4 regions of the Afifella aestuarii genome follow, and region 4 is predicted to be linked to each of the others. Evidence: riboswitches for the same ligand, from Rfam matches in the RefSeq annotation. Region 4 holds a riboswitch; each other region holds the start of a gene.
The links. Region 4 has a riboswitch for cobalamin ahead of EO094_RS10570 (TonB-dependent receptor plug domain-containing protein). Riboswitches for the same ligand answer to the same signal wherever they lie in the genome.

Region 1 (4,195 bases), on a different contig from region 4:
AGTCGGCCCCTCGCCCTCAAGCTTCCGTCCGCCCTCGTAGACGCCGAAAGCCGGCACGTTCTTCGGTGGCGAAGGCGCCTCGTCATACCCGAGAAGATGGCCCGAGAACCGCAACGCGTTTTCGAAATTCTCCGCCCCTCCCTCGACCAGATAGGACCAGAGAAGCCGCGTTTCGTCGGCGCCGAGCGTGCCCTCGGCCGCAAGGTCGCCGTCCCATTTGGTATCGCCCGGCATCAGCGCCACTTTGGCGCCTGAGCCGCGCGCGATCCGCAGCGTCTCCTCGACGCCGTAGCGCCAATAGCCGACGCCGCCGAGAAGCCGAACGACGATCAGCTTCGCCTCGGCCAGCACTTTCTCGACATAGAGATCGACCGAATAGGGATGCGCGAGCGACATCCAATTGGCGAGTCGAATGGCCGGAAAATCATCCGGCAGTCGGCTCGCCGCCGCTGCCAACCCGGCAATCTCGGTGTCGGCTGCGGAAAGGATGACGATGTCGCCCGGGCTCTGATCGAGATCAACCGCTTCGGAGGCCGCGTCGAGCCCCCGAATCTGGCCCTTGAAGATATGCAATTCAGCCTCCGAGGGCCTCCGTGACGGCTGCCCGATCGACATCGGACAGGCCGATCACCACGAGCTTCGGCTCGCCCGACGATTCACCGTTGCCGCGGTCGAACCAGCTCTCCAGCCTCTGACCCACGGCCTGGACGACCAGCGGCACCTTTTTGCCGTCGATCGCAAGGCGACCCTTGATGCGCAGAACGCCAGGCATGGCGAGCGCCTTGGTGATGCGTGCTTCGGCCTCGGCCTTGTCCGACGCGGTCACGGCGATGCTGAAGGAATCGAAATCGTCGTGCTCGTGCTCCTCGCCTTCCATCTCATGGTGCGAAAGCCGGGTCTCGCTGTCGTCCTCCGCCCCGGCCCCAACACCCAGGAGGACCTCCGGCGGCACGATGCCGTGTGTGGCACGGATGAGCGACGCAGCGACGCGCTTGTCCTCTCCGACGCGCTTTTCCACGCGCAGCATGCCCGCTTCATCAACGAGATCGCTCTTTGACAGGATGATGAGATCGGCACAGCGCAGCTGATCCTCGAACAATTCCTCGATCGGATCGTCATGGTCGAGCGACTGGTCGGCTTCGCGTTGCGCGACGAGCTTCGCTTCGTCGCTCGCCATACGCCCGGCCGCGACGGCCTCGGCATCGACGACGGTCACCACCCCGTCAACGGTCACCCGGTCGCGGACCGCAGGCCAGGCGAAGGCTTTGACGAGCGGCTGCGGAAGAGCGAGCCCCGAGGTCTCGATGACGATGTGATCGAGCGCCTGGCCGCGTGCGAGGAGCCCCTCCATCGCCGGCAAAAAGTCGTCCGCCACCGTGCAGCAGATGCAGCCGTTGGAGAGCTCGACGATATCCTCCTCACCGCAGGCGGGGCTGCCGCAATCGGATAGAAGCCCGCCATCGAAGCCCGTATCGCCGAACTCGTTGACGATGAGGGCAATTTTTCTGCCGTTCGCGTTTTCGAGGATGTGGCGGATGATCGTCGTCTTTCCGGCTCCAAGGAAGCCGGTGATGATCGTCGCGGGAATGCGTTCCGAAGGGTTTGTCATAAAGGAAGCTGTCCTTTCAGTGCCAGAGGCAGTCCGGCCGCCATGAAGACGACCAGCTCCGCCGAGCGGGCGATTTCCTGGTTGAGACGGCCCTGCGCATCGCGGAAGCGACGAGCCAGGGCGTTGTCGGGGACTATGCCGAGGCCGAGCTCGTTGGAGACGAGGACGACGGGGCCTTTCGCCGCGGCAAGGGCTGCGCAGAGGTCGCGCGTACGCACGGCAATGTCCTCTTCGGCGAACAAAATGTTGGAAAGCCAGAGTGTGAGGCAGTCGACGAGCAGGGCGCGCTCCGGCGCGGCCTCCCGGGCGAGGACGTCCGCAAGCGCGACCGGCTCCTCGACGGTGCGCCATGCCGGTCCGCGCCGGGCCTGATGTGCGGCGATACGCTCACCCATCTCCGCATCGTTGTCCGCGGGAGGACACGTCGCGACGTAGACGGGGTTGAGCCCGCTTTCCTCCACGAGGCGTTCCGCATAGGCGCTTTTTCCCGAGCGGGCGCCGCCCAAAACGAGTGCCGTGGTTATCATGAGGATTTCGCGGAGCGTTTCCGCGCCAGGGGCAAGGCAGACGACGCGAGCGGTCGGATGCTTACCGTCCAGCCGGTCGCAACAAAGGCCGCATGACCCACGGCCATGCCTTGAACGTGAGGAAACATGACTGCCTCAATGGCAGCGCGGCAAAGATGCGTTTTCTGAAAGATCAGGCGGCAGACACCGCCCGCGTATGGAAGCGAAACCGCTTTGCACGGTGCGCAGATCGTTGGCGATCAATGCGGCGCACCCGGCTCGAGCCCTGGATGGAATCGCCGACGGAAATGTTCCGGAACTTTGCATGCTATCCCCTTTGCCGTCCCTCCGACGGCGTTCGAGTTGCCCTGGTCCGGCAGGTCTCCTGGCTTGCGGGTCTCCGCCCCATCTGCGCCTTCCCGTTGCCGGTGGCTTATGCAGGGGGGCTCGCCGCGTACAGTTGCGGGGGCAGCTGCGGATGAGGGATCCCGATCTGGGTCATCCCTGCCGCATTCCCTTTTGATCCCCAGGTGCTGTGCACCATTCGGGAACCGGAACCATTTCAAAGACTAAACGGAATCGGAAGACTGTCGCAAGCGCGATTCCGCCGATCGCTCCGTTTCGCTCAAGCGGGTCTCGCCCGGCGAAACGAACGGTGTTTGCGAATCGATTTTTCCGGCAACGGGTCCCTTCCCGCGGCCATTTCCTGCGGGCGCGGCCACGTCGAATCGCCGCGCCACGCTCGGATAGCGCGTGTAGATCCACACGGTGAACCGCCGCCGCCAACGCCGCACCGCGGGAATATCGATCGACAACACGATCAGCCCGAGCGGCAGCATCCACAGGCCGAGCACCGGCAGGAAGGCGAAGAGACCGCCGAGAACCAGCAGAATCCCTATACCGACACGCAGAAGCGGGCTGTGCGGCAGAGGCATCTGCCGGCCAAAAAGATGGAGGCGCGAGCGCCGCTTCCTGTCGTTCTTTACCACTTCAGCTTCCTGCCTGTTTTGCATGCGTCAAAAATGGGCTGCGAAAGGATGCTTGCAATGCCCGATGAGTTTGGTATATCGCGCCCCAATTCCCCGGTAGCTCAGTTGGTAGAGCAAGCGGCTGTTAACCGCTGGGTCGCTGGTTCGAGTCCGGCCCGGGGAGCCACCTTCCTTCTCTTCTCATCCCACGATCCCGTCGAAACCGTGTCTTCACGGTGGGTGCCAAAAACTGTGAGCACCCGGAACGGTCTGGCCAGGGCAACGTCGCCTGGCCATTCACACGCCGCTCCCGCTTCTATCGACACGAACAGAATCGAAAACGATCGCCGTTCGACCTCGAAGGCGGGGTTCACGAAGAGATTCGCAGCGCGCCCAGCTCCGCGCAGAATCAGGCGTCTCCACGCCGCAGCGGATGTGCAGAACATGATCGAACGCAGAAATATTCGCGACGACCTCTCACCCGCCCTCGATATTGAGTCGAAAGCAACTTGATTGTTATCATATGTATCGGCGCACGATATCATGCCGAGATGAAGTATCTTCATTTCGATTAGTTTTTCTGGACACAATATATAAGCTGGAATAAAGGGGTGGCTGATATTCTACATTGAGATACGCCCTCCCCCGATGCAATGACAGACTCCCCAGACCTCTCCAGCGACGAAGAGGCGTCCGCAGGACACGTTTTCCGTATCGCCGTCGGTGACGCTCTCGTCGTGATTCTCACTTTCCTCGTGATGTTCATGGGCGTCGGCCAGCTCAGCGCTGAAGCTGGCCTTAACGCCGTGCAGACCGCATTGATGACCAGCCTCACGGTCGCCGCGCCCGCTCAGGCTGCCGCCATGCAGATCCTGACGAGCGAGGGCGCAACCGCCGGGGCCTGGGCCGCGGCCGTTGTCGCCGTCATCATCGTCAATCTCCGCTTCATCGTCATGGTCGCCTCGGTCCTGGCGCGCTTGCCGGAGACGACATTCTGGCGCGCTTTGGGCGGCGTCGGGCTGATTTCGGCAAGCTCCTTCGCCGTCATCCTCCCCCGCCTCATGGAAGAGCCGCCTCCACGGCCGATTCTCTATTGCGGCATGGTCGGAGGC
Region 2 (4,195 bases), on a different contig from region 4:
CTGGCGTTGCGCCGGCGGAGGTGAAGGCAACGCAGAATGTCGTCATCGGTGCAGGGCTCGAATGCGAGCATTTCGTCGATGAACCGACAGCGGCCAATGCCCTCCTGCAGATCAAGGACGGGGCGGTGGTCGACGTCGGCGGCGGCACGACGGGCGTTGCGATCTTCAAGGATGGCGAAGTCGTCTATACGGCCGACGAGGCGACTGGCGGGACCCAGTTCACGCTGGTGCTTTCAGGCGCTCTCGGCGTTTCTTTCGAGGAGGCGGAAGACATCAAAAAGGACCCAAAAAGGGCCCGTTCACTTTATCCGCTGGTCAGACCGGTTATGCAGAAGGTCGGTAGCATCGTCGCCCGCCACATCGCCCCGTACGACGTCAAGACCATCCATCTGGTGGGCGGCACCAGCGGGATGCCCGGCATGGCCGACATCGTGGCCGAGATGACCGGAATCCCGACGAAGCTGCCGTCTCACCCGATGTTCGTGACGCCGATTGGCATCGCCATGCATGATCGTGAAGACAAAACAGGCGCGCCGCCCCAGAAATAGGCGGCGCGAAGATCATTGCGCGTCCGGCACCGGCTCCTTCTCGCTTCGGCGGAACTGCGCCGGCGTCATGCCTGTCTCACGCTGGAACAGGCGATAGAAATTGGTGACGTTGGCATAGCCGACCTGCTCGGCGACCGCTTCGTTGGTCGTGTCGGTCGTCAAGAGCAGATCCTTGGCCGCCTCGATGCGCTTCTCGGTGAGAAACTGCTTGTAGCTGATGCCGACACATTCGCGAAAACGGTGCGCAAGGTGCGACGGGCTGAGATGCGCGACATTGGCGACAGCCGAGAGCGACATGTTTTCATCGGCATAGTTTTCGGAAATGAAGGCGATCGCACGCTTGACCGGATCTCTCTCCGGCGCACAGGGCGTGGCAGCCGACGTCACGTCCCGCGCGATCTCCGCATCGGAGGCGGACGAGGACGCACTCAATTCCGTGCAGATCTCACCGTGGAGCTTCCGCAACAATTCGCCAAGCTTCGCCGGACGGATCGGCTTCAGAAGATAGTCGAGCGCACCGATCTTGAGAGCGCGTTGCACATAGGCAAATTCATCATAAGCCGTGAGGAAGATGAGCCGCGTGCGCGGCAGCTCGGCCTTGATGATCGCCGCCGCTTCCAACCCGTCCACGCCAGGCATCTTGATGTCGATCAGAATAAGCTCAGGATGCTCGCGCCGCGCCAGCTCCACCGCCTCGGAGCCGTTCTTGGCCTCCCAGACATTGGCGAAGTCGAGCGCCTCCGCCGCCACGACGCGGCTGACCGTCGAGCGAATGATGGGCGTGTCGTCGGCCACCAAAAGGCCGGGCCGAACCGAGGACTCCTGCTGAAAAGCGCCTTGAAACATGGACGCAAAACGCTCAGTGCGTGCGAGCTCAAGCATTTTCGAGCTGCGCATAGTCGCCGAGTGGCCAGGAAAGCTCAATTCGGGTTCCCTCATTCAATCTGCTTGTTACTTTTAGATCGAAGTCGTTGCCGTACTCGCTGTCGAGCCGGGTGATAACGCTCTGCAGTCCGAGAGCCGCGCGGCTGCGCTCCGCCTGCTGCAAGACACAACGATCGTTGTTGAGCGCGGCGACCTGAGCCTCACTCATCCCCGCGCCGTTGTCATAAACCTCGATCAAGCCGCGATCGCCTACCCTCCGGGCCGAAACGCGCACACGCACCGGCCGCGAGAGCGCTTCCACCCCATGCACGATAGCGTTCTCGGCAAGCGGCTGCAGAACCATGCACGGGACCGGCCAATTGCGCAGGCTTTCGTCGAGATCGACTTCGATGCTCAGGTGGTCGCCGAAGCGAAGCTGGTGGAGGCGCAAGCAGCGTTCGATCATGTCGAATTCTTCGCTGAGCGGTACCGAAGTGGCGAGATTGCGCAGGCTGTAGCGGAGGATGTCGCTCAGCATATAAGCGACCTCCTCGGTCTTCACCGCCTTCTCCTCGAAAGCCGTGTAGCCAATGAGCGTCAAGGAATTGAACAGGAAATGCGGATTGACGCGCGCCTGCAACGCCCGCAACTGCGCATCCTGCAGCGCCTTTTCCGTGGCCGCCTTGGCTTTCACCTCTTTGAGGAGGCGCGCCTGGATCAGGTTCGTCTTGCCAATCTCGATGATGTGGCTCGCCGCCAGCATCAGCATCTCGACAGCGGAATCGAGGCGATCTCGATCGGCCGCCGGCATGGCATAGACGGCTTCCTCGAGTTCAGCCGGAGCAATGCCAATTGAACCGTTTCGGTCGAGCACGTTCTGGATCGTGCGCTCGCGTTCACTTTCGAGCATCACCTGGCCGCACAAGAGGCAGCCGAGATATTCGTCCTCGATGATGATCGGCGCGGCGACGTCGACGAGCCCGGCATGGCAGACATAGGTTGCCGGCCGGCCAGACCGGTAGGCGGCGAGGCCCCCGCAGGCATCGCATGCATGACAGCGCCGCAACCCTTCGGGGGTGGAACGCATCAAACGACACACAGGCTGGAAATTGCTTGTTTTGGTGACGGGAACCCCGTCGCGACCAACTGTCACCGCCGCCATATCCATGGCCTTGGCAAACGTGTCCTGGATCCTCTGCAACGTCGGGACGTCGACGAAGTCCTGGATCCGCCACTTATGAGTTGGGAAATGCTCTTCCATCAAGATGACCGACCTGCCCAACGCCGAAAGATGACAAGCAAGCGCAAGCGCTGCCCGCCGTGATTTTCGTCGCTGGATGCAGACCCCGACATCCCTCGTTGTACGCCGACAGCCCACACAGCCCGACGCACATCACCGGCAGGTCTCCTGGCTCGCGGCACCAAGCAAGGGCTACCTTCCCAGCACTTTCGCGCCAGTGGCACTCCCAGCCCTGCTCTCCGCTCACAGTTGCGGGGGCAGCTACGGTTTCGGCCCCTTTTTGGTAGGCCTCACCGTATTCCCTTTTCATCCTTGCACTCTCGCGCTCGGAAACCGGTAACGGGCTTTTACTGGCGCTAAGAGAGGCATATGTCAAGTCGGCAAGGCCGCTAACGCTTTCGTTACCCACCGGCAATAGGAGAAAATTCTATTTTCGGTTTATTTTTAGCGCGTGCAGGTTGCTTTTTGCCATAAAACGGCCATTCGAAGCTCCAATATTCGTAATATTTACATCGGAATTGGAGGGTAATACTTCGATGTATGACGATTTCTACAGGCGCCCGCGCCCCGATCCGGCCATAATGCCACATGTTGCCAGGTCTCGACACCCTCTTCGTCTGGCCTCAGAGGCATCACCCCACGGGACGAATAGCGCCTTTCAGTACAGGATTTTTGCAACAGAGGCGGACTGCCCGTGTCCCCTCCAGCAACCTCCTCTGGGTCGCCTCCTCCGGACACCCCTTCGAGCACGGAGGTGGCCGATGCCGTCAAAGCCTCGGCCCGAACTATAGAGCCTGACCATCCCCGTCGAAGAAATGGCAATGGGCGGGATCGAAGCTCAGCCAAACGCGCTCGCCCGTCGTCACATCGCTGATCCCAGCCGTCTCGACGGTCACGAGATCATCCTCGCCGATATTGGCATAGAGAAGCGTGTGGTTGCCGAAAGTCTCGACGACGACGATCTCGGCCGCAATACCTTCGGTCTTCTCGCGGCTGAACTTGATCTCATGCGGACGGATGCCGAGCACGACATCGTCCCGATCGATCGCCGCCGCCGGCGCTTCCGGAAAAGCCATTTCGACCCCGTTCGGGAGCTTGAGGCAAGGACTTCCCTCCGATGCTCCGGCGACGCGCACCGGCAGGAAGTTCATCTGCGGGCTGCCGATGAAGCTCGCCACGAAACGGGTCTTCGGCTTGCCATAGAGTTCGAGCGGCGTGCCCACCTGCTCGATGCGCCCCTCGTTCAACACCACGATGCGGTCGGCGAGCGTCATCGCCTCGGTCTGATCGTGCGTGACGTAGATCATCGTGGCGTCCATGTCGCGATGCAGGCGCGCGATCTCGATGCGCATCTGGGCGCGCAGAGCTGCGTCGAGGTTGGACAAAGGCTCGTCGAACAGGAAGACCTTCGGATCGCGCACGATCGCACGACCGATGGCGACACGCTGGCGCTGTCCGCCGGACAATTGCCGCGGCTTGCGCTGGAGAAGCTCCGACAGGCGCAGCATTTCTGCCGCTTCCGTGACCTGCCGCTTGATCTCCG
Region 3 (4,195 bases), on a different contig from region 4:
GAAGACGGATTGCTCGCTCGTCTCCGACGGCGCGGCGGCGATCGTCGTCTGCCGTGCCGACCGCGCCGGCGAGTTCAAGAAGGCCGTCAGCTTCCGCGCCCGCGTGCAGGTGAACGACTATCTACCGCTTTCAGCCAAGGATCTGACGCGGCTCGAAGGGCCGGCCGAAGCGTTTCGGCAGGCTTATGCGGCCGCCGCAGTCTCCGTCGACGACATCTCCTTCGCGGAGGTGCATGACTGCTTCACCATAGCCGAGCTGATGACGATGGAGGCGATGGGGCTGGCGCGCCCCGGCGAGGCGGGTGCCCTCGTTACGGACGGCGTCACGCACAAGGACGGCAGGCTGCCGATCAACCGTTCGGGCGGCCTGAAGGCCAAGGGCCATCCCGTTGGCGCGACGGGCGTTTCCATGCACGTCATGGCCGCCCGTCAGCTCACTGGGGAAGCGGCGGACATGCAGCTCGCCGATCCGAAACTCGGCCTCTGCTTCAACATGGGTGGAGGCGCCGTTGCCAGTTACGTTTCGATCCTCGAGCCTTTGGAGGTCTGACCCATGAACCTCGCGGACTGGCTTCTTCGCACGGCGCGGCGCATGCCCGAAGCACCGGCGCTTTTGCGTGGTGATGAACTTGTGGCGACCTACGGAGAGTTTGCCGAACGGGCCGCACGGCTCGGGCGCGCGCTCAAAGAGGTGCATGGCGTTTCACCGGGAGACCGGGTCGCGATCTTCATGGCCAATTCGACCGAGTATCTGGAGATCATGTATGGGGTATGGTGGGCCGGCGCGGCCGCCGTGCCGATCAACCACAAGCTCCATCCGCGCGAGGCGGCCTACATCGTCAAGGATTCAGGAGCGGGTCTCGTCTTCATTTCTGAGGGAGACGAGGTGCTGGCGCAGCGGCTCGATGAGGGCGTGCGTCTGGTCACGGCGCCTGGCGCGGCGTACCAGGAGCTCCTTGCCGCCGAACCGCTTGCCGCGCCACATGCGATGTCGTCGGATGCGCTCGCCTGGCTTTTCTACACCTCCGGCACGACCGGCAATCCGAAAGGCGTCATGCTCTCGGTCGCCAATCTGCAGGCGATGAGCTTTGCCTATTTTGTCGATGTCGACGAGGTGCACACCGAGGATGCCGCGCTCTATGCCGCGCCGATGTCGCATGGGGCGGGGCTCTACAACTTCATGTACGTTCTCCGCGGTGCCCGCCATGTCGTTCCAAAATCAGGTGGATTTGATGCGACGGAAATCGTTTCGCTAGCCGGTTCGGTCGGCAGTCTGTCCTTGTTCGCCGCGCCGACCATGGTCCGCCGTCTCGTCCAGCACGCGAAGACGACCGGCTATGACGGCGAGGGGATCCGGACCATCGTCTATGGTGGCGGGCCGATGTACGTCGCCGATATCGAAGAGGCGGTTTCCCTTTTCGGACCGCGCTTCGTGCAGATCTACGGTCAGGGCGAAAGCCCGATGACGATCACGGCCCTCTCTCGCGATCTCGTGGCCGACAGGAGCCATCCGCGCTGGAACGAACGCCTCGGCTCCGTCGGCACCGCGCAATCCTGCGTCGATGTGCGGGTGGCGGACGGCGATGGTCATACGCTCGCCCCTGGCGAGAGCGGTGAGATTTTGGTTCGCGGTCCGAGCGTCATGGCCGGCTACTGGCAAAACGAGAAGGCGAGTGCGGAAACTCTGCGCGACGGCTGGCTCTGGACTGGCGATGTCGGTGTGATGGATGAGGACGGTTTCCTGACGCTGATGGATCGCTCCAAAGACGTCATCATCTCCGGCGGCACCAACATCTATCCGCGCGAGGTCGAAGAGGTGCTCTTGCGGCATCCCGCCGTTCAGGAAGTGTCTGTCGTCGGCCGGCCGAGCCCCGAATGGGGTGAGGACGTCGTCGCCTTCGTCGTCGCGCCGGAGAACACGCCGAATGTCGAAGAACTCGATGCGCTCTGCCGCGAGGAAATCGCCCGCTTCAAGCGCCCGAAGGACTATGTCTTTCTGGATGAGCTTCCGAAGAACAATTACGGCAAGGTGCTCAAAATCGAACTTCGCAGGTTGCTCAGCCAAGCATAAGCGAATCGGGCGGGGCCGCGAACGCGGGGCGTTTGGCTCCACCTGACCGAAGTCCGAAGGATGCGTGTCTGAGCGATCGCGGGCGTGGCGCGCCGGCTTGTTTGAGCCTGCGCAACCGGGACGGAATGTGGCGTGCACCCGGCTTGACACTCCGACACCATCCAGCCTTTATCTCTGTCGATGGTTTCCAGCGAAACGAAGACTTCGCTGGGTGAAAAGGGAATACGGTGCGGTGTAGCCAGTAGGCGCCAAATCCGTGACTGCCCCCGCAATTGTGAGCGGAGAGCGACCCCGAACGATGCCACTGGGCGTGCGACGGAGACCGTCTAACGCCTGGGAAGGCTCGGGGAAGCAGAGACCCGCAAGTCAAGAGACCTGCCGTCATCATGCAACCAGACCCGGCGGGGATGTCGGGGGAAGGATCGAGATGACAATCTTGTCGTCGACGACAATGCGCGAGTCTCTTTTCGGGCAATCCATTCCGCCTGCCCCCGCGGTTCTCTCTCGGAACCAGGATAGCAGACACAATGCACCGAAACGCCGCGATCGGCCTTGCAGCACTGGCCAGTCTTTCGCTCATCGACGCCGCGCATGCGAACGAAACCAGCTACCCGCTGAGCATCGACAATTGTGGACAAACCATCACGTTCGAGGCTGCGCCTGAGCGCGATGTCTCGGTCGGCCAGTCTGCGACTGAGATTCTCTACTCGCTCGGCCTTGGCGACAAGGTCGTCGGGACCTCAGTCTGGTTCAGCGATGTGCTGCCGGAGTTTGCCGAACTCAACAGCGGCATCGATCGGCTCGCGGACAACGACCCAAGTTTCGAAAGCGTCGTTGCCAAGAAGCCGGACCTCGTTGCGGTTTCCTATGAGTGGCATATCGGGCCGCAGGGAATTGTCGGGACCCGCGAGCAGTTCCATGACGTCGGCATCCCGACCTACATCCTTCCGACCGATTGCGTGAAAGACAATTCCGCTGGCGTCGATGGCACCAGGCTCGAGATGTACAGCACCGACGCCCTCTATCGTGCGATCCGCGAACTTGCGGAGATCCACGACGTCACGGCGGAGGGCGAGGCACTCATCAGCGATCTTGCGGAGCGCGAAGCCGTTGCCGTGGAGAAAGCGAAAGAGGCGAAGGCGGACGACGTTTCCGCGGTCTTCTGGTTTTCGTCTGCCGAAATGGACGTCGATCCCTATGTCGCCGGGCGCAAGGGCGTTCCGGGCTGGATGATGGAAAAGCTCGGCGTTCGCAACGTCGTGCAAAGCGACGAGGAATGGCCGACCGTTGGCTGGGAGACGATCGCCAAGGCCAATCCCGACATCATCGTCGTCGCCGAGATGACCCGCCGCCGCTTTCCTGCCGACGACGTCGAAAAGAAGCTCGAATTCCTCAAGACGGATCCGGTCGCCAAGGAAATGGACGCCGTCAAGGCGGGGCGGATTCTTGTCATGGATGCCCATTCCATGGATCCCTCCATCCGCAACATCTCGGCACTCGAGATGCTCGCCGATGAACTTCCCAAGCTGAAATAGCAGAGCCCGGACATGGCCATTCAACGACCCGGCCGCTGGCCGGGTTTTCTGACATCGCTGTCGTCGAAACTCGCAATTCTGGGGGCCGCTCTGATCCTCGGGGCTGCGATCGGAGAGACACGCATCCCGTTGGAAACGGTCGGGCAGGTGCTTGCCATGAAGGTGTTCGGGGGAAGCTATCCTGTCGATCCGATCGACCAGGGCATCGTCTGGAATTACCGCTTCAGCCGGGCAATCGTCGCGGCCTGCTGTGGCGCAGGCTTGGCCGTGTCGGGGCTGGTGCTTCAGACCCTGCTGCGCAATGTGCTCGCTGACCCTTACATTTTGGGGATCTCTGCCGGCGCATCGACCGGAGCTGTGGCTGTTACCATCGCCGGCATCGGCGGCGGTCTCGTGTCGCTCTCGGCCGGCGCTTTCGTCGGCGCCCTCGTGGCGTTTGCGCTCGTCATCGCTTTGGCGCGGGCCGCCGGTGGCTTTGCGGGAACATCGACCGGTCAGGTGATCCTTGCCGGCGTGGCCGGGGCCCAGCTTTTCAATGCCCTGACCTCGCTGATCATCGCGCACTCGGCCAATGCCGAACAGGCGCGCG
Region 4 (4,195 bases):
TGCACATGCGTCGTGGCGATCGACAGCGCATGATGCGCGTGATGATTGTCCGTAAGCCGGTTCGGCAGGTCGCGGATCGCGTGATCGTACACATAGGTGAGTGAGCCGTAGCAGAGCTGGTCGTTGCCGAGTGGCTCTCCCGATTCGGTCGCCTCGCGCGCCAGAACCTCGCGGGCCATGTCGCGCAACGCCTCGGAGCGGCTTTGATAGCCGCGCTCTTCGCTCAAAGCGTCGATCTCCTTGAGGAGGTCTTCTTCGAGAGTGATGGTGATCCGTTCCATACCGCCCGCCATTGGCGCCGTCTGTCCGACACTATGGCCCAGGAATAGCCGCGACCCGATCGAAAAACGAGCCCGCAACCGTTTGCCGTCAACCGATCGCATTGGGGGCGGATGAAAGGCCTCGCCAAGTGATGCGGACCCGCCGCGCCCCGAAAGGCCCAGGACCGCAGCGCCAGATCTGCGCCCGGATCGCGGGCTGAAGAACGAGAATCCCCCTCGTGGTCGCCTATTGACGGCAGGGTGCGCTCGTGGATCGGGCGCCGTGAAACGACTGAGGCTCGCGCCCGCCTCGCTTCATCCGACCGACGGCCCCCCATTAAATCCCAAAAAGCGCTCAGGCGATCGCAACCGGGCGGTGGGCCTCGTCGACGGCGACCATCACGAACGTCCCCTTGCCGCACAGCCGGCGGTTTTCCGACAGGAGCGCCTCGGCAATCATCGTCACCTCGACGGTCATCGAGGAGCGCCCGGTCGCCACGATCGAGGGGTTGAGCTCGATCATCTCGCCGGCGACGACCTGATCCATGAAATCGACGCGTTGCGAGGCGGCCATGACGACGATTTTTCGGCAATGTCGGGTCGCTGCGACGAACGCGGATTTGCCCATCGCGGCAAGGACGTGGCCGCCATAGAGGCTGCCGTAATGGCTCGTCTGATCGGGAAAGACGATTTCGCAGGAGCCGCTTTCAGACACCGGCATCTCGGGTTCGTCCGACAGGGGTGGCAGCGCGCCGCCATATCGCTCCAGCGTATCAGCAGCCACCATATTGAAGATGCCCCGCGTCGACAGGCGCCGTTCGCCGGACAGCGGCGCCTCGGCGAAGAGATCGACCTCGACGCCGAGCGAACGGCGGCCGACGCGAACGACCTTTCCCGTCAGCTCGACGATTTCCCCGACATGCGCTGGGACGTGAAAATCGATGCGCTCGCAGGACGCGGTGACGAAGTCGACATGCGCGTAACGCGAGGCGACGAGGAAGGCGACCTTGTCCATATGCGCAAGGCCGATGCCGCCGAAGAGCGTGCCATGGTGATTGGCGTCGCCGGGAAAGACGAAGTCGATCAGTCGGGTAAAGCCGTTGGCGGGACGCCCCAACACGTTCTCCGGGCTTTTCTCCGGCGCGTTCATTGCGCGCTCCCCGCCGTTTCAGCACGCAAATGTTCTGCTGCGATGACCATGTCGAGACCTCCCCATCCCAAGCGCTTAAGCTGCCCTGCCTCGCCGGCGCCGCAGAAGGCGCGCAAACCTCGCCCAAGGGGCGCAGGGCCTGAGCACCTTCCCGCCTCAAGCGCACCGCAGCGCACACCGTCAAGGCGGACTTTCTGCCGATCGCTCAGGCGCAACCTCTGAGGCCCAATCTATCCGCCCGACCTATGGGAAGCCCCACGAAACCCGGCGAAGGCCCCGTGTGCGCCCCGCCTCTGCGGCCTTTTGCCCCTCTCCCAGAGCCATCCATTCTCGCAGGAGGCCGCGCCGCTGGGCGCCATCGGCAAGCTTCATCCGCCGCCGCCAAAAGCGAAAGCGACTTCCAATCAAGCCCATGCGCCTGCGATTCATCTTGACGCGACGGTCGCGATCGTGGTCCCGTCCTTTCGACGGTGCCTCTTTGGAGGCTCAAAAGGGAACGCGGTGCGGGCGATGCTCAAATCCGCGACTGTCCCCGCAACTGTGAGCGGTGAATCGCTCGTCACAATGCCACTGGCCCCGAGGGTACCGGGAAGGCGGCGACGCGATCATGACCCGCAAGTCAGGAGACCTGCCGTCAACCGTGGTCACGCGCGGTCACGTCGGTCGGGGTGTGCCGATGGGGTAGACTTCATGCGCACGCGCCCATGAAGCGTCCTCGATCGCGGTGATGTGCCAACCGGCCGTGCGCCGCCCTTGAGGTCGTCCCGTGTTTTTCTCCCGCCCCTCGCGTGAAGGCGTTCCGCCGCAACGCTTCGTCGCCGTTTGTGCCGGCTTTTTCGTCGCCGCCGGCATCTCTCCGGCCGCCGCGCAGGACGATGACGTCATCGAACTCCCCGAACTCTCCGTCACGGCGAACCTGACGGCGACGCCGCTCACGGAGGTCGGCAGCGCCGTGACCGTCATCACCGGCGAGGAGCTGAAACAGCAGAACATCCACGACGCGACGGAAGCACTGCGCCAGGTGCCGGGTGTGATCGTCAACGCGGCCGGCCCACGCGGCCAGTTCACGCAGCTTCGGATCCGCGGCTCTGAAGGCAACCAGACCAAGATCTTCGTCGACGGCATCCCCGTCAACGACCCGGCGCGCGGTTCGGAATTCGATTTCGCGCATCTTCTTGCGGACAACATAGAGCGCATCGAGGTGCTGCGCGGGCCGCAGAGCGCGCTCTACGGCTCCGATGCGATCGGCGGCGTCGTCAACATCATTACCCGGCGCGCCGAACCCGGCACGCATCTGACGGGCCGCCTCGAAGCCGGTTCGCACAAGACGCTGAGCGGCAACGCCACCATTGGCACGGCCGGCGCCAATTACGATTTTCTCGCCGGCGCCTCCGGCGTACGCACCGACGGCGTCTCGGTCGCCGATGAACGCCTCGGCAACAGGGAAGACGACGGCTACGAAAACGGCACCCTCTTCGCCAAGGGCGGCGTCGACGTCACCGACTGGCTGAACCTTTCAGGCGTTGCACGCTACACGCGCCTGCGCACCGATCTCGATTCGGAAGGGTTTCTGCCCTCCGTCGGCCATACCGGCCCGCTCGATTCCAATCAGGACATGAAGGGCGACCAGCTTTTCACCCGCGCCCAGGCGAAGGTGACGCTCCTCGACGGTCATTGGGAACAGCTCGCCGGCATCTCCTATACCGATCAGAACCGCGATTATCGCGATCTCGACCCGACCACGGTGACCAGCACTTACGAAGGCGAGCGGCTGCAGTTCGATTACCGCTCGACCTTCATGTTCGATACGCCCGCCATCGCCAATGCCGGGCATACGCTCACCTTTGGGGTCGAGCGGGGTGAAGACAGCGCCGTCTCCGACAGCGCCTGGTCGTCCTTCGATCGTTCCATCACCTCGACGGGTTTCATCGGCCAGTATCAGCTGAGCCTGTTTGAGGACCTGTCGCTGACGGCGGGCCTCCGCCACGACCTGAACGACGTCTTCGAGGATGCCACCACCTACCGGCTGACCGGCGCCTACAATTTCCGCCAGACCGGCACCAAGCTCCACGCCTCCTACGGCACCGGCGTGAAGAACCCGACGCTCTTCGAACTCTACGGCTACACCAACACCTATCGCGGCAATCCGGATCTCGAGCCGGAAGAGGCGAAGGGTTTCGACGTCGGCGTCACGCAGGCCTTCTGGGCGAACCGCGCCTCGCTCGACGTCACCTATTTCAATCAGGAGATCTCCGACCTCATCACCGGCTCGGGCCAGTCCTCGATCAACCAGCCGGGAGAATCCAAGATCGATGGCGTGGAAGTCGCCCTGACGGTGGAGCCGATCGACAATCTGACGGTGACAGGCTCCTACACCTATACGGACGGCGAGGACCCGACCGGCGACGAATTGATCCGCCGGCCGCAGAACGTCGCCAGTCTCGTCGTCAATTACGCCTTCCTTCAGGGCCGCGCCAACGTCAACGTGTCGGTCGATTACAACGGCGAGCAGAAGGACTGGGTGTGGACCGACGCCCTTTACGTGAACCGCGAGACGCTCACCCTCGATCCCTACACGCTCGTAGATGTCGCCGCCTCCTACGACATCACCGACAACACCCAGATCTACGGGCGCGTGGAGAACCTCCTCGACGAAAAGGCCTATGATCAGTGGGGTTATGACCGGGAAGGCGTCAGCGCCTATGCCGGAGTTCGGCTGACATTCTAATGCCTGGGCCTTGGCTCACGTATTGTCTGGCAGCCGTTGCGGTCCTCGCCGTCGCCG

Region 1: linked by a shared signal. The riboswitch ahead of cobU (bifunctional adenosylcobinamide kinase/adenosylcobinamide-phosphate guanylyltransferase) and the one ahead of EO094_RS10570 (TonB-dependent receptor plug domain-containing protein) in region 4 are both predicted to bind cobalamin.
Region 2: linked by a shared signal. The riboswitch ahead of EO094_RS14635 (PocR ligand-binding domain-containing protein) and the one ahead of EO094_RS10570 (TonB-dependent receptor plug domain-containing protein) in region 4 are both predicted to bind cobalamin.
Region 3: linked by a shared signal. The riboswitch ahead of EO094_RS17925 (ABC transporter substrate-binding protein) and the one ahead of EO094_RS10570 (TonB-dependent receptor plug domain-containing protein) in region 4 are both predicted to bind cobalamin.

The regions. Positions count from the first base shown of each region.
Region 1 is NZ_SAUF01000005.1:769,992-774,186, forward strand. Features, by position in the region: gene cobN (cobaltochelatase subunit CobN) at 1-573, opposite strand, end outside; gene cobW (cobalamin biosynthesis protein CobW) at 575-1,609, opposite strand; gene cobU (bifunctional adenosylcobinamide kinase/adenosylcobinamide-phosphate guanylyltransferase) at 1,606-2,136, opposite strand; cobalamin riboswitch at 2,474-2,686, opposite strand; gene EO094_RS18980 (hypothetical protein) at 2,685-3,104, opposite strand; tRNA gene EO094_RS17705 (tRNA-Asn) at 3,195-3,270, shown strand; gene EO094_RS17710 (AzlC family ABC transporter permease) at 3,737-4,195, shown strand, end outside.
Region 2 is NZ_SAUF01000005.1:86,346-90,540, reverse strand. Features, by position in the region: gene eutJ (ethanolamine utilization protein EutJ) at 1-548, shown strand, start outside; gene EO094_RS14640 (response regulator transcription factor) at 561-1,430, opposite strand; gene EO094_RS14635 (PocR ligand-binding domain-containing protein) at 1,423-2,673, opposite strand; cobalamin riboswitch at 2,794-3,005, opposite strand; gene EO094_RS14630 (ABC transporter ATP-binding protein) at 3,438-4,195, opposite strand, start outside.
Region 3 is NZ_SAUF01000005.1:812,489-816,683, reverse strand. Features, by position in the region: gene EO094_RS17935 (thiolase domain-containing protein) at 1-550, shown strand, start outside; gene EO094_RS17930 (class I adenylate-forming enzyme family protein) at 554-2,071, shown strand; cobalamin riboswitch at 2,236-2,468, shown strand; gene EO094_RS17925 (ABC transporter substrate-binding protein) at 2,599-3,606, shown strand; gene EO094_RS17920 (FecCD family ABC transporter permease) at 3,619-4,195, shown strand, end outside.
Region 4 is NZ_SAUF01000002.1:458,976-463,170, reverse strand. Features, by position in the region: gene nikR (nickel-responsive transcriptional regulator NikR) at 1-281, opposite strand, end outside; gene EO094_RS10575 (acyl-CoA thioesterase) at 616-1,410, opposite strand; cobalamin riboswitch at 1,862-2,060, shown strand; gene EO094_RS10570 (TonB-dependent receptor plug domain-containing protein) at 2,177-4,138, shown strand; gene EO094_RS10565 (ABC transporter substrate-binding protein) at 4,138-4,195, shown strand, end outside.